3 regions of the Streptomyces sp. NPDC050508 genome follow, and region 2 is predicted to be linked to each of the others. Evidence: riboswitches for the same ligand, from Rfam matches in the RefSeq annotation. Region 2 holds a riboswitch; each other region holds the start of a gene.
What was found. Region 2 has a riboswitch for thiamine pyrophosphate ahead of AB0I69_RS18975 (thiamine ABC transporter substrate-binding protein). Riboswitches for the same ligand answer to the same signal wherever they lie in the genome.
Positions count from the first base shown of each region.

Region 1 (8,007 bases), on a different contig from region 2:
GTCGGCGGTGGTGCCCTCGATCTGCTCCGGCGCGAGATACGACACCGTGCCGAGCACGGACCCCGTGGTGCTGGTGACCGTGTCCACGGACCTGACCAGCCCGAAGTCGGCGACCTTGACCCGGCCGTCGTCCCCTATGAGCACGTTCTCCGGCTTCATGTCCCGGTGCACGAACCCGGCCCGGTGCGCGGCACCGAGCGCGGCGAGCACCGGCTCCAGGATGTCCAGCGCGGCCCGCGGCTGCAGCGCCCCGCGCTCACGCAGGACGTCGCGCAGGGTGCAGCCGGCGACGTACTCCATCGCCAGATAGACGTACGACCGGTCGGCGCCCTGGTCGAAGACCTGCACCACGTTCGGATGCGCCAGCCGCGCGACCGACTTGGCCTCGCGGATGAACCGGTCGACGAAGTGGGCGTCGGCCGCCAGCCCCGGGTGCATCACCTTGAGCGCGAGAACCCGATCCAGGCGGGTGTCCACGGCCCGGTAGACCGTGGCCATCCCGCCGACGGCGATCCGCGCGTCGACGCGATACCGGCCGTCGAGCAACTGCCCGACGAGAGGGTCATGAAGGGTCGTATCCACGCAGGTGAGTGTACGAGCCGACGCTGACAGCACCGCCTTTTCGGCCAGGATCGGGGCGGTACTGCAGCGGACCTGTGACGCATCCCACGCACGGCCAGCCGCCGACGGCGGGACCCCCACGGGAAAGGTTCACCACTCGACGGACTGGAAACGGGTGGTGCGCGGGTGGGAGATCAGAAGGCCGGGCGTTCAGGGTCGAACCGTGCCAGGCCCTCCGCAGGAGAGGACGCCTCTGCGAAATGCCGACGAGGGATACGCCCCGCCCGGAACGCCAACCTCCCCGCCTCCACCGCGCTCCGCATCGCCGACGCCATCAACACCGGCTCCTGCGCCCGCGTCACCGCCGAGGCGAGCATCACCCCCGCACACCCCAGCTCCATCGCGAACGCCGCGTCGGACGCCGTACCCGCCCCCGCGTCCAGAATCACCGGCACACGCGCGTGCTCGGTGATCAGCTGGAAGTTGTGCGGGTTGCGGATACCGAGCCCGGAACCGATCGGTGACCCCAACGGCATGATCGCCGCACACCCGACGTCCTCCAGCTTCCGCGCCAGCACGGGATCGTCGTTCGTGTACGGCAGCACCGTGAAACCGTCGTCGACCAGGGTCTCGGCGGCGTCGAGCAGCTCGATCGGGTCCGGCAGCAGTGTCCGCTCGTCCGCGATGACCTCCAGCTTGACCAGGTCCGTCCCGAGCGCCTCCCGCGCCAGCCGCGCCGTCAGCACCGCCTCGCCCGCCGTGAAGCAGCCCGCGGTGTTGGGCAGCACCCGGATACCGAGCCGCTCCAGGACGGACAGCACCGAGCCGTGCACGGAAGCGTTTACGCGCCGCATCGCGACCGTCGTGAGCTCCGTACCGGAGGCCACCAGCGCGCGCTCCAGGACGTCGAGGCTGGGCGCACCGCCGGTGCCCATGATCAGCCGGGACGTGAAGGACGTACCACCGAGGACGAAGGGGTCGTCGGCCATGGGTCAGCCTCCTTGGACGGCGGTGAGGACCTCGACGCGGTCTCCCTCGGAGAGGGACGTCGACGGCCACTCCGCGCGCGGGACGACGGTTTCGTTGAGGGCGGCGGCCACGCCGGAGGGCGACGGGGTCAGGGTCCGCACGAGGGTGTCGAGAGCCGTGCCGGGAGCGATCTCCTGGGGCTCTCCGTTGACGGAGACGTTCATACGGGCTGCTCCAGGAGTGCTCCGGCGCCGAATCGCCTCGGTGTGAACGGGCGTGCCTCGTCCGGGAGTTCACCGGTGGTCAGCGCGTGTGCCAGGGCGTCGCCGGTGACCGGGGTGAGCAGCACGCCGTTGCGGTAGTGCCCGGTGGCCAGCAGCAGTCCCGGAAGTTCGGTCGGGCCGAGCAGCGGCGCGTTGTCGGGGGAGCCGGGGCGCAGTCCGGCCCGGGTCTCGGTGAGCGGCAGTTCGGTGATGCCGGGGACCAGCTCGTGGGCGTCGCGCAGCAGTTCGTAGACACCGCCGGCTGTCACGGTTGTGTCCCAGCCCAGTTCTTCGCTGGTCGCGCCGACGACCAGTTCGCCGTTCTCGCGCGGCACCAGGTACACGTGGCTGCCGCGCACCACGGCCCGCACGGTGCGGCTCAGGAACGGCGCGTAGCGCTCCGGCACGGTCAGCCGCAGCACCTGCCCCTTCACCGGCCGTACGGGTGGCAGGACGTCGTCAGGGACCCCCTTCAGCCGCCCGCTGAGGCTGCCGCCGGCGAGGACCACCTGGCCCGCGCCCAGTGCCTCGCCCGCGCCCAGTGCCTCGCCCTCGCGCGTGACGACCCCCGTGGCGCGGTCCCGCTCGACCGTGAGCCGCTCGGCCCACGTCCGGTGGAAGACGACCCCGGCGCGCTCGCAGGCGGCCACCAGCGCGCCCGCCAGCCGCCGCGGGTCGACCTGGTGGTCGCCGTCGACCCTGAGCCCCCCGCGCACGCCCGGCGCGAGCATCGGCTCCAGGCGTCGGCACTCGCGCCCGGACAGCCACTCGGAGTCCAGGCCCGACCGGTGCTGCAGGGCATGCAGTTCGCGCAGATGGGCGCGGTCGTCGGCATCCAGGGCGACAGCGAGCGTGCCGCAGCGGCGGTAGCCGAGGTCGAGGCCGGTGAGGTCGGTCAGCTCGGCCGCGAAGTCCGGGTAGCGCTGCGCCGACGCGAGGTTCAGGGCGAGCAGGGTCTGCTCGCCGTAGTGGAGTTCGGTGACGGCGGCCAGCATCCCGGCGGCCACCTGGGCGGCCCCGCCGCCCGGCTCGGGGTCCACTACGGCCGTGGCGAACCCGCGTTGAGCCGCGCGCCAGGCCGTGACCAGGCCGATGATCCCGCCCCCGACGACGAGGACGTCTGAGCTACGTGTAGGCATGGGCGTCCAGCCCCTCCCTTCGCCGGCATGACCCGGATCAGGTTCGTACGGTCGGAGGCCGCCAGCCTCCCTCTCAGCCCGGTCGTCCGGACTCCCGCGAGTGCTTTACCTCGGCCACCCTAGCCCGTGCCGTATGTGTCGGTAAGGGAGCCTCCGCGAGACCTGGGCCGAGTCCGCGGGCGGCGACGTCGCGACACGGCGGCGGGACGAGCGGTGTGGAACAGGTCACCTGACGCGCCCGCTGACTGACAAATTGTCAGGTGTCTATGGTGATCGAGTGAGTGAGCAGACGCGGGAACAGGGCACGACAGCAGGGCGGCGCGTGGTCGTCGTCGGCGCGGGCATGGCCGGGGTGCAGACCGCGGTCGCCCTCCGGGAACAGGGCTTCACCGGCACCGTCACCCTGATCGGCGCCGAACCCCATCAGCCGTACGACCGGCCCCCGCTGTCCAAGGCCGTCCTGCTCGGCAAGGCCGAGGGCTCCGCCTTCGACGTCGACTTCGAGGCGCTCGGCATCGAAGTGCAGCTGGGGCGCGAGGTGTTGGGCCTGCGCCCCGCCGACCACGAACTGGACACGGCTGAAGGGCCGGTGCCTTACGACGTCCTCGTCCTCGCCACCGGTGCCGAACCGATCCGGCTGCCGGGCGCCGACGGCATCCCCGGCGTGCATCTGCTCCGCACCCTGGACGACGCCGAGCGGCTGCGGCCCGTGCTCGCCCGGCAGCACGACATCGTGGTCGTCGGCGCGGGCTGGATCGGCGCCGAGTTCGCCACGGCCGCGCGCGAGGCGGGCTGCGCGGTGACCGTCGTAGAAGCCGCCGACCGGCCGCTGGCGGGCGCGCTGCCCGCCGAGGTGGCCGCGCCGATGGCCGCCTGGTACGCCGACGCCGGAGCCTCGCTGCGGACGCACGCACGCGTGGAGCGCATCGAACCCGGCACGGTGGTCCTCGACGACGGCTCACGGCTGCCCGCCGGCGCCGTGGTGGTCGGCATCGGCGCCCGCCCCGCCACCGCCTGGCTGACGGGCTCCGGCATCGAACTGGGCGCACACCGCGAGGTCCTGGCCGACGACGGGCTGCGCACCTCGGTACCGGACGTGTACGCGGTCGGCGACTGCGCCTCCTTCCCTTCGGGAAGGTACGGCGAGCGACTTCTCGTCCACCACTGGGACAACGCCCTCCAGGGCCCGCGCACGGTCGCCGCGAACATCGTCGGGGAGACCCCGGCGGTCTACGACCCGGTGCCGTACTTCTGGTCCGAGCAGTTCGGCCGGTTCGTCCAGTACGCCGGCCACCACGCGTCCGCCGACACCACCCTGTGGCGCGGCGACCCGTCCGCCCCGGCGTGGAGCGTCTGCTGGCTGCGCGGGGACCGTCTGGTGGCCCTCCTGGCGGTCGGCCGCCCCCGTGACCTGGCCCAGGGCCGCCGTCTGATCGAGTCGGCGACCCCGGTGAATCCCGAGCTGCTGGCGGACGCTTCTCTCCCGATGAAGGCGGCTATCGCCTAGTTCGTCCCCCCGGGTCGGACCGGCCCGACTTCCGACTGTCAGTCCGGGATGGCACGCTGTTTACGTGACCGAGATTGACGCAAAGACCGAAGCTCTCGTCCCCGCCTGGCTCACGCTGCCCGACATCGCAGAGATGCTCGATATCGAGGTGACGCGCGTGCGGCAGCTGGTCAAGGACGGCCAAGTCATCGCCGTACGCCGTGGTGAGAACCGCGCGCTGCACGTCCCCGCCGCCTTCATCGACGGGGCCGAGCAGAAGGTCGTCAAGGGCCTCACCGGGACCTTGACGCTCCTGCGGGACGACGGCTTCTCCGACGAAGAGATGCTCGAATGGCTCTTCACCCCCGACCCGAGCCTGCCCGGCACCCCCGCGCAGGCGCTGAGTGAGAATCGCGGCACGGAGGTGAAGCGCCGCGCCCAGGCGCTCGCCGTCTGACCCGGACGACCGACCGGTGTACGGGCCGCGGGGACCTGCTCGAAGAGGCCCTGCCCGCGGCCCGTACGCGACACCACCACGCAACGACAACGGGGGACACCCGCATGCCCGACACCGCCGCAGCCGCCACCCGCGCGGAACTCGCCGACGCCCGGGTCTACCTCTGCACGGACGCCCGCCGGCGCCAGGGCGACCTCGCGGAGTTCCTGGACGCGGTCCTGGCCGGCGGGGTCGACATCGTGCAGCTGCGCGACAAGGGCATGGAGGCCGCCGAGGAGCTGGAGCACCTCCAGGTCTTCGCCGAAGCCTGCGCCCGGCACGGCAGGCTCCTCGCGGTCAACGACCGCGCGGACGTCGCCCACGCCGCCCGCGCCGACGTACTGCACCTGGGCCAGGGCGACCTCCCGGTGCCCGCGGCCCGCGCGATCCTCGGCGAGGACGTCCTGACCGGCCGCTCCACCCACGCCGAGCAGGAGGCCGCCGCAGCCGCCGTCCAGGAGGGCGTGGACTACTTCTGCACGGGCCCGTGCTGGCCGACCCCCACCAAGCCCGGCCGCCACGCCCCCGGCCTCGACCTCGTCCGGTACACGGCCGCCCTGGGCACCGACCGCCCCTGGTTCGCCATCGGCGGCATCGACCTCGGCAACCTCGACGAGGTGCTCGAAGCGGGCGCCCGCCGGGTCGTCGTCGTACGGGCGATCACGGAGGCAGACGACCCCGGCGCGGCGGCGGCGGAGTTCGCGAAGCGGCTCCGGCAGCTCTGACGGCTGTCCATATGGTCGCGCTGGTGTCCGGTGGGTGGACAACAGGGCGACAAATCAGGCAAATTTCCGGTTCCGGTTGGGTGACCGCCGCCCCCTGACTAACCTGCGGGTATGGCCTTCGGAACCGCATCCACCAGGACTGATCGCGCACGAACTGTGCGCGACATGCTCGCGACCGGCAAGAGGACGTACTCGTTCGAGTTCTCCGCGCCGAAGACCCCCAAGGGCGAGCGGAACCTGTGGAGCGCGTTGCGGAGGGTCGAGGCCGTCGCCCCCGACTTCGTCTCCGTGACCTACGGCGCCGGCGGCTCGACCCGCGCGGGCACCGTCAAGGAGACCGAGCAGATCGTCGCCGACACCACGCTCACCCCGGTCGCCCACCTGACCGCGGTCAACCACTCCGTCGCCGAACTGCGCAACATCATCGGCCAGTACGCCGACGCCGGGATCCGCAACATCCTCGCCGTGCGCGGCGACCCGCCAGGCGACCCCATGGCCGACTGGGTGGCGCACCCGCAGGGGCTGACGTACGCGGCCGAACTGGTCCGGCTCATCAAGGAGTCGGGCGACTTCTGCGTCGGTGTCGCCGCCTTCCCGGAGCTGCACCCGCGCTCCCCGGACTGGGACACGGACGTCGCGCACTTCGTCGACAAGTGCCGGGCCGGCGCCGACTACGCGATCACCCAGATGTTCTTCCAGCCGGAGTCGTATCTTCGGCTGCGCGACCGCGTCGAGGCCGCGGGCTGCGGCACCCCGGTCATCCCCGAGGTCATGCCGGTGACCAGCGTCCGGATGCTGGAGCGGTTGCCGCAGCTCAGCAACGCCGCCATCCCGGAGGGTTTGAAAGAGCGAATCCTCACAGCCAAAGACGATCCCGCGGCTGTACGCTCGATCGGGATCGAGTTCGCCACGGAGTTCTGTGCCCGGCTGCTGGCCGAGGGAGTGCCAGGACTGCACTTCATTACGCTCAACAACTCCACGGCGACGCTGGAAATCTACGAGAACCTGGGCCTGCACCACCCACCGCGGGCCTAGACCGGCCGCCCGGACATACGACACACTGCGTAGCGGCCACTGGGAGAGGGGCGTACATGGGCTGGACGGTCCTCTACATCGCGTTCGGCATCGTCGCACTGTGGTTGCTCGGTGAGGTGTTGCTGCAGTACAAGGCAAGGCTGCGCTGGCGGCTGCTCGCCTTCGTGGGCTTCCTGGGCGTCGTGCTCGGGGTGCTGATGGCTTCGGTCGTCGTGATCGGCCTGGGTGCCGTGGCCTTCGCCGTCGGCCAGACCTACGTCACCCTGTCGTTCCGCAGCGGCTTCGACGCCGGCTGGGCGGTCTCCGGGCGACCGGGCGCGGGCGGCAGCAAGCGCCGCGGCGGCGAACCGGACGAGCAGGATCCGGGCCTTGAGGCCTCCGGTCTCGACACGGGCGGCGGCTTCCAGGAGTACGGCCAGAACAAGGCCGCCTACGGCCGGGACGACGACTACGACCGCGACGACGTCTTCACCCCGAACCGCCCCGTCGACCCGACGGCCGCCGAGACCACCTCGGTCTACGAGCCGCAGCCCCTGCCCGACGACACCGGCTCCTACGGCGTCTACAACACCGCCGCGTACGCGAACGCCACCGACCCCGAGTACACGGGCACGGACCAGGCGTACGCCACCGCGGGCCAGACCCAGGACCAGGCCTACGCGGCTGCGGCCCAGGCTGGCGACCAGAACTACAACTACGACGGCTACTCGGGCTACGACCAGCAGCAGTACGGCTACGACACGACCGGCCAGCAGCAGTACGCGGCCTACTCCGACCCGTACATCGGCACGCAGACCTACGGCGGCGCCACGTACGACACGGGCTACGACGGCCAGCAGCAGTATCCCCAGCAGGGCTACACACAGGACCAGTACGGCAACGGCGGCTATGTCGCCGAGACCCCGGCCGGCGGCGTGTGGGTCCCGCAGCAGCGCAACGACGAGACCTACGGCGGCGAACTCCCGGCGGAGCAGCAGTACCCCTACCAGGGCGACGGCCAGCAACAGCCGCAGCAGCAGCCGCAGTCGGGCGCCGGCTACGACGAGCAGTACCGTTTCTGAAGCCTACTGAGACCCTCTGAACTGCGGCCCCTCCACGATCAGTCCAGCGACCAGCGCCCCCGACATGCCGGCGTGCGGGAGACCGCCGCCGGGGTGGGACCAGCCGCCGACCCGGTAGAGCCCGGGCAGGCGTGTGGTGTTCGCCGGATGCAGGAAACGGCCCTGCCCGGCGGCGAGCGACGGAGCGGGCACGGCGCCGAAGCGAGCGCCGGTCTCGCTCACCGTGTCCTCGGGTCCGCGCACCTCGTGCCACAACAGGCGCTCCCGCAGCC
Region 1 covers NZ_JBFAJJ010000022.1:76,449-84,455, forward strand. The annotation lists gene pknB (Stk1 family PASTA domain-containing Ser/Thr kinase) at 1-582, opposite strand, end outside; gene AB0I69_RS41545 (thiazole synthase) at 756-1,550, opposite strand; gene thiS (sulfur carrier protein ThiS) at 1,554-1,754, opposite strand; gene thiO (glycine oxidase ThiO) at 1,751-2,932, opposite strand; TPP riboswitch at 2,930-3,040, opposite strand; gene AB0I69_RS41560 (FAD-dependent oxidoreductase) at 3,210-4,439, shown strand; gene AB0I69_RS41565 (Rv2175c family DNA-binding protein) at 4,504-4,875, shown strand; gene thiE (thiamine phosphate synthase) at 4,980-5,639, shown strand; gene metF (methylenetetrahydrofolate reductase [NAD(P)H]) at 5,751-6,674, shown strand; gene AB0I69_RS41580 (hypothetical protein) at 6,731-7,735, shown strand; gene AB0I69_RS41585 (NAD(P)/FAD-dependent oxidoreductase) at 7,739-8,007, opposite strand, start outside.
Region 1: linked by a shared signal. The riboswitch ahead of thiO (glycine oxidase ThiO) and the one ahead of AB0I69_RS18975 (thiamine ABC transporter substrate-binding protein) in region 2 are both predicted to bind thiamine pyrophosphate.

Region 2 (8,007 bases):
CGCGATGGAAGCGGCGAACCTGGGCGCGTACGCGGCGCCGTACGACGACGCCATGCTGGAGGAGGCATGCGAACTCCTCGCCTCCTCCCCGTCGTTCAGCCCCTCCATCACCGACTGGGCGCAGCGCGCCTTCGAGGTCCGCACCCGCTGGCCGAAAGGCAACCACTCGATCGGCATCCCGACCTGGTTCTACGGCCATGAGCCGCCGAACGCCTTCGCCTCGCACATCGCCAAGTACTTCGCCAACGCCACCCGCGAGGACGGCCTGTTGGCCCGCTCGAACGCGGGTGTGGTGTTTCTGCCGGGCGCGGCCGGGACCGTACAGGAGATCTTCGACAACGCGACGCCGAACTACTACGAGTCGCGCGGCGAGCCCACGCCGATGGTGCTCGTGAACCGGGAGCACTGGACGGAACGCCTGCCGACGTGGCCGCTGCTGCGTGCACTTGCCCGGGAACGGCCAATGGAGGCCCGTATCGCCCTCGTTGACCGGATCGAGGAGGCTCCGGAGGCACTGAAACGTCTCGAAGGTTAAAGTGCGAGTAAAGGCAACTGCTGTACGCCGCATATGCATTGACACTGCTTACGCAGCACTTATAGACCAGTGAGACTCCTGGGGGCAGTGGTGCCTCACCTCCTTGCCGCTCCATCTCCCCCTAAACCCCCCGCAGTTGCACATCCCGCGAAGGGCAAACGTGTCCATATCTCGACGTTCCGTACGCATCCTCGGTGTCGCGTCCGCCTCGGCCGCACTCGCACTCGGATTCGCGGGCAACGCGCTCGCCTGCAGCATCGGCGAGTTCTCCGCCGAAGCCACCTGTGACGGCGCCAACGGTGTCATCACCGTCACCGACAAGGACGCCTCGGCCACTGCGGCCACCGTCACGGTGTTCCTGGAGAACAACGGCGCTGACGCCAAGCAGGTCGGCGAGGCCCAGACTGTCAAGGGCTCGAAAGAAGGAGTCACCATCTCCTTCTCCGAGGACTGGCAGCCGAACGCCGTCTACCGCGTTCACGTCACGGCCACCAACGGCCTCAGCAAGAACATCTCGCCGAACCTGACCACCCCGTCCAAGGCCTGCGCGACGGAGTCGCCCACCCCGACCCCGACGGAGGCTTCCCCGACGCCGTCGGAGACCGCTTCGACTCCGGCCGAGTCCGACACCCCGACCCCGTCGGCCTCGGAGAGCAGCAGCACCGCCCCCGCTACGACGACGGACAACGCGCCGTCTCCCGCGGCCGGTGACTCGAACCTCGCCGAGACCGGTGCCAACTCCAACACCGGCATGATCGCCGGTATCGCGGGCGCGTTCGTCGTCGTGGGCGGCGGAGCCGTCTACTTCGGCATGCGCCGCCGCGGTGCGGCCAACAGCCGCTGATCCACCCGCTGTTGCTGTTGTGGCCCGTCCGGTTCGTGGGGACGGGCCACACACATGTCATGTCACCCGAAGGACGTCTTCTCCAGCCAGAACTCCAGCAGCTCCCGGTCGCCGAGAATCTCCAACTCCTCGCTGTCCAGCGGCAGTCGGCGGTAGAAGGCGAGCAGGACGTCGGTGAGCGTGCCGCGCAGGGCGACGGTCGCCTTCTCGTGTCCCCGGTGCCAGGCGAGCCCGTCCTCGGCCAGCTCGATGATCCACTCGGCGTTCACCCCTGCCGGATCGTCGGTGGCGTGCAGGTGGATGCTGCGACGCCCTGAACTACGCAGTTCCGCCGCGTCCTTGTCACCCTCCACCCGCTGCGCCCACACGAGGATCTCCAGCCACTCGTCGATCGCGTCGGCGGCCACCTCGGGCGCGACCTCGTAGGGCAGCCCGGCGGCGAGAGTGGCGTCCGCGCGGTGCACGGTGATCTCGTGGGCCATACGGCGGGCCCAGAAGCCGGAGTTGAGGTCCCCGGCCCACGCCCACACCCCGGTGTCGGGCCCGGCCTCCCGCAGCGTGTCGACGACCATCCGGCCGGTCTCCGCGAGCCAGTCGTCCAGCGCATCCGCGTCCCCCTCGGCCTCGGGACCGCCGTGGAGCGGGATCTCCTCGTCCGGGATGTTCTCCTGCGCCCGCGTGCGCACCAGCAGCTCCACCCAGCGCAGGGCGCCGCCCGTGTGCCGTACGAGCTGCTCCAGCGTCCAGTCCGGGCAGGTCGGCACAGTGACCGCCAGATCCGCCCCGGAGGTCACCACGGCTCTCAGCTGCCCGACCTGCAGGGCGATTTCGTCGCAGTAGCGCTCATGTGCGAGTGACGTCATGCCGCGCACCCTACGAGGGCACGGTCAGCCGAGCACGACAATTTCGGCCGCGTCGAACTCCACCCCGACCGCGTCCCCGACCTCCGGCGCCTCCCGCAGCGCGCAGGCCGCCTCAAGACGCGGCGCGTCCTCCGGTTGGAGTTGTACGGCGACATGGGTGCCCCTGAAGGTGCGGGCGGCGACCGTGCAGCGCAGGCCCTCGTCGGCGGGCAACAGGCGTACGCCTGCGGGGCGTACGAGAAGTGTGCGGGTGCCCTCGGGGGCGCCCTCGGGGACCGGTACCTTGCCCCAGGGGGTGTCCGCGGCCTCTCCGGTGACCGTGGCCTCGACCACGTTGTCGAAACCGAGGAAACGGGCCACGAACTCGTCGGCGGGATGCTGCCAGACCTGAAGTGGCGTACCGGACTGGGCGATCCGCCCGTCCCGCATCACCACGACCCGGTCGGCCAGCGCGAACGCCTCGCCCTGGTCGTGCGTGACCGCGAGCACGGTCGTGCCCAACGCACCGAAGAGTTCCCGGAGTTCGACGACCAGCCGCTCCCGCAGCGACCGGTCGAGCTGACCGAGCGGTTCGTCGAGCATGAGGAGACGGGGGCGGGGCGCCAATGCCCGGGCGAGCGCCACGCGTTGCTGCTCACCGCCGGACAGCCCGGCTACGGCCCGGCGGGCGGCACCCGGCAGGCCCACGAGGTCCAGCAACTCGCCGACCTGCGCGGCCTGTTGCCCCTTCGACGCCCCGTGCATACGCAGCCCGAAGGCGACGTTGCCGGCCACGTCCCGCTGCGGGAACAACTGGTGGTCCTGGAACATCAGACCCACCCCCCGCTTGTGCGCGGGCACGCCCGACTGGTCCCGGTCGTCGAGCAACACCCGCCCGGAATCCAGGGGTTGGAGCCCGGCCACGGCCCGCAGCAGCGTCGACTTGCCGCTGCCGCTGGGCCCGAGCACACACACGATCTCGTGCTCGGCGACCCCGAGATCGACGGCGTCCAGCACCGGGCGCCCGCCGAACCGTACGGTCGCGCCCGCAAGGCTGAGCAGCATGTTCGGCGGCATCTAGAACTCCCCCGTCCGGTCCGTGCGCAGCCTCTCAAGGACCAGCAGAGCCACCGCGCACACCACCATCAGAATCGTCGAAAGGGCCATCGCCTGGCCGTAGTTGAGATCACCGGGCCGGGACAGCAGCCGGGCCACCGCGACCGGCAGGGTCGGGTTGTCGGGCCGCGCGATGAACACGGTCGCGCCGAACTCCCCCAGCGACACCGCGAACGCGAACCCGGCGGCGATCAGCAACGCCCGCCGTACGAGCGGCAGATCGACCTCCCGCCACACCCGCCACGGCGACGCCCCGAGCACGGCCGCCGTCTCCCGGAGCCGCCCGTCCACGGCCCGCAGCACGGGCAGCATGGTCCGTACGACGAAGGGGACACCGACCAGCGCCTGCGCGAGCGGCACCAGGATCCATGAACTCCGCAGATCCACCGGGGGTTTGTCGAGCGAGATCAGGAACCCGAAGCCGACCGTCACCGCCGACACCCCGAGCGGCAGCATCAACAGCGCGTCGAAGCCCCGCACCAGCCGCCCGGCGTCGCGCCGGGTCAGGGCCGCGGCGGCGAGACCGCCGATCACCACGGCGATGGCGGTGGCGGCGACGGCGTACTCCAGCGAGTTGCCGATCGCGGCGATCGGCGGGACCAGGAAGGTGCCGCCGTCGTCGTGGGTCAGCGCCCGGTAGTAGCCGAAGTCCCGTGAGTCCAGGGACCGTTGGACCAGCACGGCGAGCGGCAGCACAAGCAGGAGGAGGACGGAGCCGAGGACCCCGGCCAGCAGGGTCCACTGGCCGGCCCCGCGCGGGCGCCGTGCGGTCACCGACGGGTCCACGAGCCGTAGGGCCGTCTCCCGGCGTCGTACCGTCCAGGCGTGGACGGCGAGGATCGCGCCCACCGCGACGAACTGGACGATCGTCAGCACGGCCGCCGTGGACAGGTCGAAGACCTCCGAAGTCTGGCGGTAGATCTCCACTTCGAGGGTCGAGAAGGTCGGGCCGCCGAGGATCTGCACCACGCCGAAGGAGGTGAACGTGAAGAGGAAGACCATCAGCGCGGCGGCGGCCACGGCGGGCCCGAGCGCGGGCAGCGTCACCTTCCGCCAGGCCCGGAGCCGGGAGGCGCCGAGCATCCGCGCGGCCTCCTCCTGACGCGGGTCGAGCTGTGCCCAGAGGCCGCCCACCGTCCGTACGACGACCGCGTAGTTGAAGAAGACGTGCGCGAGCAGGATGGCCCACACGGTCGTGTCCAGCCGTACGCCCCACAGGTCGTCGAGGAGTCCGCCCCGGCCGACGAGCGCGAGGAAGGCCGTACCGACGACGACCGTGGGCAGCACGAAGGGGACCGTCACGACGGCCCGCAGGACATGCCTGCCCGGGAAGTCGAAGCGCGCGAAGACGTACGCGCCGGGGAGCGCGATCAGCAGCGTGAGCGCCGTGGAGGCGAGCGCCTGCCAGGTGGTGAACCACAGGACGTGCCGGATGTCGGACTGCGCCAACACGTCCCAGATGCGGCCCAACTGCCAGGCGCCGTCGACCTTGAGGCCGCGCGCGACGATCGCGGCGACGGGGTAGGCGAAGAACACCGCGAAGAACGCGACGGGCACGGCCATGAGCCCGAGCCGCGTCGCGCTCCCCCTCCGGGAGGACCTCCGCGGGGCTACTTCAGTACGAGCGAGGTCCACGACTTGACCCACTGGTCCCGGTCGGCGGCGATCTTTGCGGGGGCCATGGTCTCGGGGTCCGAGGCCTGGCGACCGTACTTCACGAACTCCTGCGGCACCTGGGCGCCTTCGCGCACCGGGTAGACGAACATGTTGAGCGGCATGTCGTCCTGGAACTCCTTGGTGAGCAGGAAGTCGAGGAACGCCTTGCCGCCCTTGGTGTTCTTGGCGTTGCTGAGCAACCCCGCGTACTCGGTCTGCCGGAAGCAGGTGCCGTACGACACCCCGGTCGGCGCGGTGGTCGGCTTCGGGTCGCCGTAGATGACCTCGGCGGGCGGCGAGGAGGCGTACGAGACGACGAGGGGCCGGTCGCCGCCCGCCTTCTTGCCGCCGGCCGAACCGGAGAACTCCTGGTCGTAGGCCTGCTCCCAACCGTCGACGACCTTCACGCCGTTGGCCTTGAGCTTCTTCCAGTAGGCCTGCCAGCCGTCGTCCCCGAACTGCGCGGCACTGCCGAGCAGGAAGCCGAGGCCGGGCGAGGAGGTGGCGGCGTTCTCGGTGACGAGGAGGTTCTTGTACTCGGGCTTGACCAGGTCGGCGAAGGAGGCGGGCGGGGTCAGCTTGTGCTTGCTGAAGTACGCCTTGTCGTAGTTGACGCAGATGTCGCCGGTGTCGATGGGCGTGACCCGGTGCTTGGTCTGGTCGACGCGGTACTCCGGCTTGACGAGCGCGGAGCCCTTCGCGTCGTAGGACTGGAAGAGGCCGTTGTCGAGCGCGCGGGAGAGCAGGGTGTTGTCGACGCCGAAGAAGACGTCGCCCTGGGGGTTGTCCTTGGTCAGGATCGCCTTGTTGACGGCCTGGCCGGCGTCGCCGTCCTTGAGGACCTTGACGGTGTAGCCGGACTGCTTCTCGAAGTCCTTGAGGACGCTCTTCGAGACGGCCCACGAGTCGTGGCTGACGAGGGTGACGGTCTTGTCGGATCCGGAGCCGCCGCTCCCGTCCGACCCCGACCCGCACGCGGAGAGCGTGACCAGGCCGAGGCCGACGAGGACAGCACAGTACTTCTTGGCGTTCATGGTGATGACCGAACTTCCTACCCAGAATGACCTGGGCGAGGTTCAGAGGGTCTGCGGCCCGATTGCCGCACTCTCAGCGCTGCGCGCTCCCCTGTCGGATATGAAAATGTACGTACGGGCAGAGATTACCGCTCGGTGGCCGCGAGCTGGCCACACGCTCCGTCGATCTCCTGGCCACGGGTGTCCCGGACGGTCACCGGCACCCCATGGGCCGCGATGGCCTCGACGAACGCCTTCTCGTCCTCGGGACGGGAGGCGGTCCACTTCGAGCCCGGCGTCGGGTTCAGCGGGATCAGGTTGACGTGCACGGGCTTGCCCTTGAGGAGCCGGCCGAGCCGGTCACCGCGCCACGCCTGGTCGTTGATGTCGCGGATCAGCGCGTACTCGATGGACAGCCGCCGCCCGGACTTCGCGGCGTACTCCCAGCCCGCGTCAAGAACCTCGCGCACCTTCCAGCGGGTGTTCACGGGGACCAGGGTGTCGCGCAGGTCGTCGTCAGGGGCGTGCAGCGAGATCGCGAGCCGGCACTTGAAGCCCTCGTCGGAGAACCGGTGGATCGCCGGCACCAGTCCGACCGTCGAGACGGTGATCCCGCGCTGCGAGAGGCCGAGGCCGTCGGGCTCGGGGTCGGTGAGGGCGCGGATGGACTGGACGACCCGCTTGTAGTTGGCGAGGGGCTCGCCCATGCCCATGAAGACGATGTTGGAGAGCCGGGCGGGCCCACCAGGAATCTCGCCGTCCCTCAACGCCCGCATGCCGTCCACGATCTGGTGCACGATCTCACCGGTGGACAGGTTCCGGTCCAGCCCGGCCTGCCCGGTGGCGCAGAACGGGCAGTTCATGCCGCACCCCGCCTGGGAGCTGATGCACATGGTCACCCGGTCCGGGTACCGCATCAGCACGGACTCGACGAGCGTCCCGTCGAACAGCCGCCACAGGGTCTTGCGGGTGGTGTCCTGGTCGGTCGACAGATGCCGTACGACGGTCATCAGCTCAGGAAGCAGCGCCTCCTGCAGCTTGGCGCGCGAACCGGCGGGGATGTCGGTCCACTCCGCCGGGTCGTGCGCGAACCGCGCGAAGTAGTGCTGCGAGAGCTGCTTGGCGCGAAACGGCTTCTCCCCGATCGCGGCGACGGCTTCCTTGCGCTCGGCGGGCGTGAGGTCGGCGAGGTGCCGCGGGGGCTTCTGGGCTCCGCGGGGGGCGACGAATGTGAGTTCTCCGGGCTTAGGCATGGCCCTACCAGTGTCGCAGACATACGAAGAGGGACTCGCCGCCCTGTGGACAACGAGCCCCTCACACACAAAACCGCAGGTCGGACCGCGTTTCAGCCGGACCCGACGAACAGAACCAACAACAGCCACACCACCGGAGCGGTCGGCAGCAAAGAGTCGAGCCGGTCCATGATGCCGCCGTGGCCCGGCAGCAGCGTGCCCATGTCCTTGATGCCCAGGTCGCGCTTGATCATGGACTCGCCGAGGTCACCCAGCGTCGCGCTGGCCGCGACCGCGAGGCCCAGGACGAGACCCTGCCACCAGCTGCCGTCGTCGATCAGGAACTGCATGCACAGCGCGCCCGCCACCATCGCGAAGGACACCGCCCCGAACAGGCCCTCGCGGGTCTTTCCGGGGCTGATGCGTGGGGCGAGCTTGTGCGTGCCGAAGCGCCAGCCGATGGCGTACGCCCCAGTGTCGCTGACCACGGTCAGCAGCAGAAACGTCAGGACCCGCCAGGCGCCGTCGTCGGCGGTCAGCATCATGGCGACGAACGTGGCCAGGAACGGCACGTAGAACGCCGCGAAGACGCCCGCCGTGACGTCCTTCAGGTAGCCCTCGGGCGGCTCCGTCATCCGCCATACGAGGACGGCGAGCGCCGTGAGCGCCATGGCGACCCAGGCACCCTCGGGGCCCCGGACGTACCCGGCGACGACCATCGCCGCACCGCCGACCGCCAGGGGCACGAGGGGCGCCTTGATGCCCTTGC
Region 2 covers NZ_JBFAJJ010000006.1:157,752-165,758, forward strand. The annotation lists gene AB0I69_RS18950 (LOG family protein) at 1-535, shown strand, start outside; gene AB0I69_RS18955 (LAETG motif-containing sortase-dependent surface protein) at 696-1,379, shown strand; gene AB0I69_RS18960 (maleylpyruvate isomerase family mycothiol-dependent enzyme) at 1,442-2,242, opposite strand; gene AB0I69_RS18965 (ABC transporter ATP-binding protein) at 2,267-3,298, opposite strand; gene AB0I69_RS18970 (iron ABC transporter permease) at 3,299-4,900, opposite strand; gene AB0I69_RS18975 (thiamine ABC transporter substrate-binding protein) at 4,948-6,027, opposite strand; TPP riboswitch at 6,024-6,130, opposite strand; gene rlmN (23S rRNA (adenine(2503)-C(2))-methyltransferase RlmN) at 6,153-7,259, opposite strand; gene AB0I69_RS18985 (phosphatidate cytidylyltransferase) at 7,352-8,007, opposite strand, start outside.

Region 3 (8,007 bases), on a different contig from region 2:
CTCCATGACCCACGACCCATGCCCTGTGATCTGTCACCCGTGACGAGGAAGGTCGATGATCGCGATGCCCTCCGGCTGCGCGACAGCCAGTCGCGTGCCGTCCAGATGCAGGGCCGCAACGGGCGTCGGTATGTGAGTGACCCCGTAACTGCCGTCTCTGAGAGACACCTCCACGGCCGGCCACTCCGCCATCGACGCCCCCGTCGTGACATCGATCAGCCGCGGGTGCCCGTACAGCGAGACGACCGTGTCACCCCACGGGATCAGCGTGCCGATGCTGAAGTCGACCCTGTTGCGATGAACCCACCGCTTTTCGGAGAGCGACCACACGCCCAACTCCTGCGGGCCCAGGGCAGGAGTCTCCTCGTCGTCGAGGAACTCCTCCCCGGTCGCCACGGCCAGGCGGTCACCGTCGAGCCAGCAGGCTGAAACCACCTCGGCATCGGTACCCGGGTCCAAGGGCAGTACGCCACGGCCGTCGAGCACAGCGGGGTCCGTCAACGCATCGTCCAGGTCGAAGACTTCGACGATCCCGTACGGATGCCACACCCAACCCGCCGACAGCAGATGGGTCCCACCCGGAGACACCGCCAGGCGCGAATGGAAAACGTCCCTCGGACTACGGTCGCCGACGGTGAGCCGTTCCCCCGATTCCGCGTCCTCGATCTCAAGGACGTCGTACCGGTCCGGGCAGTGGACCAGTACCTCACGGCCGTCCCGCAGCACCCCGAGTGCGACCGGATAGTCGAAGTCCTCGGCGTGCTCGTCGCTGCGGTCCAGCTCACGGACCAGCCGATCGCCCTCGATCAACAGTGCCTCGGTGCCCCGCTCGGCGTAGACCACGGTGAAGCGGCCGGACGGAGAGCTGACGCTCCGGTCGAAGGGAAACTCATGAACGACCGAGGCAACATGCTCCACACCATCAGGACCCCACCGCCGACCACCCACGACATCGACCAGATCATCGCCGTCCCACCCCAGCGACTGTGCCTCGTCCGTCACCTGCAGAAGGTTCACGGTCTCCATCGCCCTCTAGTCCCCCAACTCACAACGCCCCCCTGAAGCAGCGCCAATCTACGCGGTACATCCGGGGGTGAACCCGTAGTTCGTACGGGGGCCAGGTGCACCCCACATTCGGAGGGCAGTCCCATCCCCTCACGTCGGCAGATCCGGTTGGCTGGTGATCGTCACCGACCGGAAACCGGAGCACCGGGGGATACGAACATGCAGATGCCGTCGTCGAAAAAGGCCGGCGCCGCCGCACTGGCAGCAGCACTGCTCGCACTGGCCTCACCCCTGGCAGCGACCGCCGCCACCACATCCACCGCCACCGCCACGCACACGGCGCCGAGGCCGTCGTCCTACACCGAGCACACACTCCAACAGGACCTCGCAGCCGTACGAAAGGCCGGCGGCGGTGATGTGAACGTGCTGGCCAGGGTCGACGGACCGAACGGCCCGCCGCTCATGGCACGCATCGGCACCCGCACGGTCGACTCCACGGCCCCGATCCCCTGGAACGCGCACTTCCGCGTGGCGAGCACGACGAAGACCTTCGTGGCGACCGTCGTCCTCCAACTCGTCGCGGAGAAGCGGCTGTCGCTCGACGACATCGTCGAGCACTGGCTGCCGGGAGTCGTCACGGGCAACGGCAACGACGGCACCCGCATCACCGTCCGCGACCTGCTCCGCCAGACCAGCGGCCTGTACGACTACATCGACGACCCGGAGATCCAGGACCGGCTGATCAACCACTTCGACGAGAACCGCTACGACGCCACCCCCACGGCCGACCTGGTCGCGGTGGCGATGAAGCACCGGCCGGTGTTCGTCCCCCAGCCGGGCGGCGCCACCCGCTGGGCGTACTCCAACACCAACTACCTGTTGGCCGGGATGATCGCGGAGAAGGCCAGTGGCGCGAGCTGGCAGGACCTGGTCGAGCACCGGGTGATCGCGAAACTGGGACTGCGCAACACCTCCGTCCCCGGGCTGAACCCCTTCCTGCCCGACCCGCACGTGAACGCGTACCTGACGACCGCCGACGGCAGGCGTCTCGACGTCACCGACCACAGCTTCCAGCACACCGCGGACTCCGGCGTGGTGAGCACCACCGCCGACCTGAACACCTTCTTCCGTGCCCTGGCCGACGGCAGGTTGCTCCCCGCCGAGCAGTGGCGCGAGATGCGGCAGACCGTCGAGCGGACCGACGACCCGGAGGACGTGGCCGAGATGCCCGAGGGAACCTACGGCCTGGGACTCCGCAAGATCCCGCTCTCCTGCGGCGGTTTCTCCTACATGCACGAGGGCGACGGCGCGGGCGTCAACACCCGCCCCGCGGTGAGCGCGGACGGCAGCCGCGCGGTGACGGTCTCCATCACGACCACCACCGCACCGCCGGACCTGGCCGCCCTCAACCGCGCGACAGGCACCCTTGTCGACCATGCCCTGTGCAAGAAACCCGCCAAGCACTGACCTGACCGAAGAGCCGGGCCGGTCTCCGTCAGTCGGCGATCGGCAGATACACCCGGTTGCCCGCCGCCGCGAACTCCTTCGACTTCCGAGCCATGCCCTCTTCGACCTCCGACTTTGTGCCACCGTGCTCACGGCGGATGTCCTGGGAGATCTTCATCGAGCAGAACTTCGGCCCGCACATCGAGCAGAAGTGCGCCGTCTTGGCCGGCTCCGCCGGAAGCGTCTCGTCGTGGAACTCCCGTGCCGTGTCCGGGTCGAGGGCCAGGTTGAACTGGTCCTCCCAGCGGAACTCGAAGCGGGCGTCGGACAGCGCGTCATCCCACTCCTGTGCACCTGGGTGCCCCTTGGCGAGGTCGGCTGCGTGGGCGGCGATCTTGTAGGTGATGACGCCGGTCTTGACGTCGTCACGATTGGGCAGACCCAAGTGCTCCTTGGGCGTGACATAGCAGAGCATGGCCGTGCCCCACCAGGCGATCATCGCGGCACCGATGCCAGAAGTGATGTGGTCGTACGCAGGCGCGACGTCCGTCGTCAGCGGGCCGAGCGTATAGAACGGAGCTTCATCACAGATCTCCTGCTGAAGGTCGATGTTCTCCTTGATCTTGTGCATCGGGACATGTCCCGGGCCCTCGATCATGGTCTGTACGTTGAAACGCTTGGCGATCGTGTTGAGTTCCCCGAGCGTGCGCAACTCCGCGAACTGCGCCTCGTCGTTGGCGTCCGCGATCGAACCCGGCCGCAGACCGTCGCCCAGCGAGTACGTGACGTCGTAGGCGGCGAGGATCTCGCACAGTTCCTCGAAGTTCTCGTACAGGAACGATTCCTTGTGGTGCGCCAGGCACCAGGCCGCCATGATCGAACCGCCCCGCGAGACGATGCCCGTCTTACGGTTGGCTGTCAGCGGCACGAACGGCAGCCGCACGCCCGCGTGGACCGTCATGTAGTCCACGCCCTGTTCGGCCTGTTCGACGACCGTGTCCTTGTAGATCTCCCAGGTCAGCTCCTCCGCTCGGCCGTCGACCTTTTCGAGCGCCTGGTAGAGCGGCACCGTGCCGATGGGGACGGGGGAGTTGCGCAGCACCCACTCGCGAGTGGTGTGGATATTGCGGCCGGTGGACAGGTCCATGACCGTGTCAGCGCCCCAACGGGTCGCCCAGGTCATCTTCTCGACCTCCTCCTCGATGGAGGAAGTGACCGCGGAGTTGCCGATGTTGGCGTTGACCTTCACCAGGAACCGCTTACCTATGATCATCGGTTCGATCTCGGGGTGGTTGACGTTGGCCGGCAACACCGCACGCCCCGCGGCGATCTCCTCCCGGACCACCTCGGGCGCAACGTTCTCCCGTACGGCCACGAACTCCATCTCGGGCGTGATCTCACCCCGTCGCGCATAGGCGAGTTGAGTGACCGCCTCGCCACCCCGCCCGCGCCGCGGCTGACGCGGTCGGCCGGGGAACACCGCGTCCAAATTGCGCAGTCCACCGCGCGGTGATGTGTGCTTGATTCCGTCGTCCTCTAGGCGGACGGGACGGCCCGCGTACTCCTCGGTGTCACCGCGAGCGATGATCCAGTTCTCCCGCAGCGGCGCCAGCCCCCTGCGGACGTCGGTGTCGACGAGTGGATCGGTGTACGGGCCGGAGGTGTCGTACAGCGTCACGGACTGCCCGTTGGTGAGGTGCACCTGACGGACCGGCACTCGCAGATCGGGGCGTGAGCCCTCGACGTACCCCTTGTGCCAGCCGATGGACTTCCCGGCCTCCGTGGGCTGTTCGTCCTGGCTGGAGGCAGGCGTGCGTACGTCCTTGTTGGTCATGAGACCTACTCCCTACGCCGGCATTACCCGGTAACAGGTTCAGCGGTCGACGCAGCGGCTTCCGTCAGCCGATGTTTCATGTGAAACATCACTCGATTCAGGTGACGTTTCCCGTGAAACATCGCAGAGACGAAGGTCAGCGCCCTCTCAGCCCGGTGCTCCGAGCTCCCGCGTGTGCAAAGGTGCCTCCACGCTAGCGTCATAAGTGGCGCGGTGAACAGTGGGCCCCCGGCGTTCTTGCGATGATCGGGCGGTGACCACGACGCAGCAGCCCCCGTACCCGCCGACCGGGCCGCCCCATGGCCACGACCACGGATCCGGCGACGACCACGGTTCCGGTTCCGGGCACGATCACGGATCGGGCGGGGACAGCGGGCACGGTTCCGGCGCCAGCGGTGGGCACGGTCATTCGCACAGCCATGGCCCCGCCGCTCCCGTCTCCCGGCACCTGCGAAAGGTCATCGCGGCGATCCTGATCCCCTTCACGGTGGCGGTCGTTGTCGGGATGGTCGTGCTGTGGCCCGGCGGCGCTCCCTCGCACAAGCGCACCGGCGTCGGCTTCGACCGGCAGACACAGCAGGCGACGGTCACCAAGGTCGTCAGCGTGAGCTGCGCGTCGGTGAACGCCTCGGGCGGGGGCTCGACCGGCGACACCTCCACCGCCGAGGGCTCCTCGGCGGCACAGGAGGCGGCCGGTACCTGCAAGAAGGCGACGGTCACGGTCGGCACCGGCAAGGACAAGGGCCGTACGTTCACGGAGATCGTGCAGCCTGACCAGTCACGGCAGTTGCATCAGGGCGAGAAGGTCGTGGTCGCGTACGAGCCCTCCGCGCCCAGGGATCTGCAGTACTCGGTCACCGATGTGAACCGTAAGTTCCCGATGGCGCTGCTCGCCGGGATCTTCGCCCTGGCCGTCGTGGTGGTGGGCCGACTGCGCGGTGTCATGGCGCTGGTGGCGCTGGCCATCAGCTTCATGATCCTCAACTTCTTCATCCTGCCCGCGATCCTGCACGGCTCGAACCCGCTGATCGTGGCGGTGGTCGGGTCGAGCGCCATCATGCTGATCGCCCTCTACATGTGCCACGGCCTGTCGGCCCGTACGTCGGTGGCGGTGCTCGGGACGCTGATGTCGCTGGTGCTGATCGGCGTCCTGGGTTCGGTGTTCATCGGCTGGGCCGCGCTCACCGGCAACACGGACGACAACACGGGCCTGATCCACGGCCTGTACCCGTCGATCGACATGAGCGGTCTGCTGCTCGCCGGCGTCATCATCGGTTCGCTCGGCGTGCTCGACGATGTGACGGTCACGCAGACGTCGGCGGTCTGGGAGCTGCACGAGGCCAACCCGTCGATGGGCTGGCGGGGGTTGTACCGCGCCGGTATCCGGATCGGCCGCGACCACATCGCGTCCGTGGTCAACACGCTCGTCCTCGCCTACGCGGGCGCCGCCCTGCCGCTGCTGCTGCTCTTCTCCATCGCGCAGAGCAGCGTCGGGGCCGTCGCCAACAGCGAGTTGGTCGCCGAGGAGATCGTGCGCACGCTGGTGGGCTCGATCGGCCTGGTCGCGTCGGTACCGGTCACCACGGCCCTCGCGGCCCTGGTGGTCTCCGCGGACCGACCGGGATCCGACACGGCTCCGGCGGGAGCGCCCGCTGCGGCCACGGCCGCGCCGAGTGCCAAGCCCGCGGCGGCGCGCGGCGGCAAGGGCCGGCGCCGCAAGCACTGAGGACGGCGGGAACCGCCGCACAGAGCCGAGCAGAAGCGTTACTGCGGACTCTGGGCCCCGGAGGACCAGTCAGGGCTCGGGCGCCCCCAGGAGGCTCATGGAACTCCAGGAATCGTGGCGAAGCGTTACGCCACCCCGGCCGCCGTAACAACGCTTCAGCCGGCGCTCTGCTCCTCCGCCAGGATGCGGTCGAGCGCCTCGTCGAGATGGGCGTCGAAGTCCGCGAGGGCGCCCTCCTGGCCGAGCGGAACCAGCCGGTCCGTGCGGTCGAGGAACGCCACGAGGGGAGCCGTGCCGGTGCGGAACAGCGCCTGGTCGCTGCCGACCTGAAGCCGGATCAGCACCTCGCCCAGCATCTCGGGATCGACGGGCTCGATCCGCACATCGCCTTCCCCGCACGGCCTGCCCAGGCCGTCGATCAGCAGCTCCCGGCCGAAGGTCCAGGTCACCGGGGCGTCGCCCGGCAAATGGAAGGTCAGCCGTACGGCGTACGGATCGCATGTCTCGTAACCCAGTTCAACCGGGATACGGAAGGAGAGCTCCTCGGAGACGAGAAAGCTCATCATGACCTCTGCCTGTACGGACTCGCGCATCGCCTATCCCGTCAACTGCCGTTGCCTGGCCGGGAATGATCCCCGTGACACTGAAGGAATATTGCTGAACGTACACGTTAGATCACAAGGAGTAAGTTTTCAGATACTGATAGAGAGCGCGAGCGACCCCAGCAGCCTCCCGACCTCGCTCTGCAACTGCCGAGCCGCGGCCAACAGGCGATCGGCCTGATGCGACGGCAGGGAAATCGCCATCGTGGCCGCCGTGGCGCCGAGCGTGATCGGAATCGCCGCGCAGACCGTCCCCAGTGCGTACTCCTGACGCTCCACCACCAGCTCCATCCGGCGCATCCGTTCCAGGCGCCGCAACAGGGAGTGGCCGTCCCGCACGGTGTACGGGGTGAGGGACTGCGCGGGGTAACGGTCGAGGTGGTCGCGGCGGGCGTCCTCGTCCAACTGGGCCAGCAGACACTGCCCGATCGCGTGCGCGTGCCCCGTCTCACGGAAGTCGGCCCACTCCTCGACCGCCGGGTTGCCGGGGGTGTCGGCGACGCACATGACCTCGATCTCACCCTCGCGGTACATCGCGTAGTAGACCGGTACGCCGATCGAATCCCGCCAGGCGGCCAGCGCGTCGACGATCGTGCTGCGACGTTTCTCCTGTGCTCCGCTGCTGCTCAACCGCTCGGCTGCCTCCCCGAGGAAGAACAGCCCTTTGTCACGGCGGAGATAGCCCTCGTGCACGAGGGTCCGCAGCAGGTGGTATGCCGTAGGGAGGGCGAGGCCGGTCTCGCGGGCCAGTTGCTTGGCGGGGGCGCCGTACTGGTGCGCGGCGACGGACTCCAACAAGCGCATCGCCCGCTGGACGGAACCGATGAGGGTGGCGGACTGCTGCTGGTCGGCGACCGTCACGGAGCGCTGTTGCGGCGGGGCCGCCACTGGGCGCAGCCGCGTGGGGACCGCCACCGAGCGCGGCTGAATATGCGGTACGGGCGGGGTGGGAGGTGCGTGCGGTACTACGGGTGCGGTGTCAACCGTGGCCAAGGGTCACTCCCGAAGCGCGAGGGGGCAGCCCGTGCGGGGAACACGGGGAGGGGGTGCGCCGCCCGCGGGGTTTCGTCCCCGCGTCGAATTCCGGACTTTAACCGCCTACCGCCACCCGCAGACGGCCTGTCCGGAAAACTTCCCTCGCCCGAGGGAACCGGTGATTCCTGTTACCGATCACCGGTTGCCCAGCAGGGACCTCACCAGTCGCCGCGTGAGGAGGAACTCGACGTGAACTTCCGCACGACGTAGATCACTCCACCGACCAGCGCCACGAAGACCAGCAGCTTGAAGAGCAGTCCGATCACGATGCTCACAACGGTCGCTATCAGCCCGCCGAACACGACCAGGGCGATGACCGGCACCGCGACCCACTTCACCCACCACGGCAGTCCCGCGAA
Region 3 covers NZ_JBFAJJ010000002.1:657,140-665,146, reverse strand. The annotation lists gene AB0I69_RS08230 (hypothetical protein) at 34-1,026, opposite strand; gene AB0I69_RS08225 (serine hydrolase domain-containing protein) at 1,225-2,472, shown strand; gene thiC (phosphomethylpyrimidine synthase ThiC) at 2,501-4,285, opposite strand; TPP riboswitch at 4,278-4,467, opposite strand; gene AB0I69_RS08215 (YibE/F family protein) at 4,539-6,011, shown strand; gene AB0I69_RS08210 (SsgA family sporulation/cell division regulator) at 6,167-6,604, opposite strand; gene AB0I69_RS08205 (IclR family transcriptional regulator C-terminal domain-containing protein) at 6,704-7,474, opposite strand; gene AB0I69_RS08200 (DUF5326 family protein) at 7,807-8,007, opposite strand, start outside.
Region 3: linked by a shared signal. The riboswitch ahead of thiC (phosphomethylpyrimidine synthase ThiC) and the one ahead of AB0I69_RS18975 (thiamine ABC transporter substrate-binding protein) in region 2 are both predicted to bind thiamine pyrophosphate.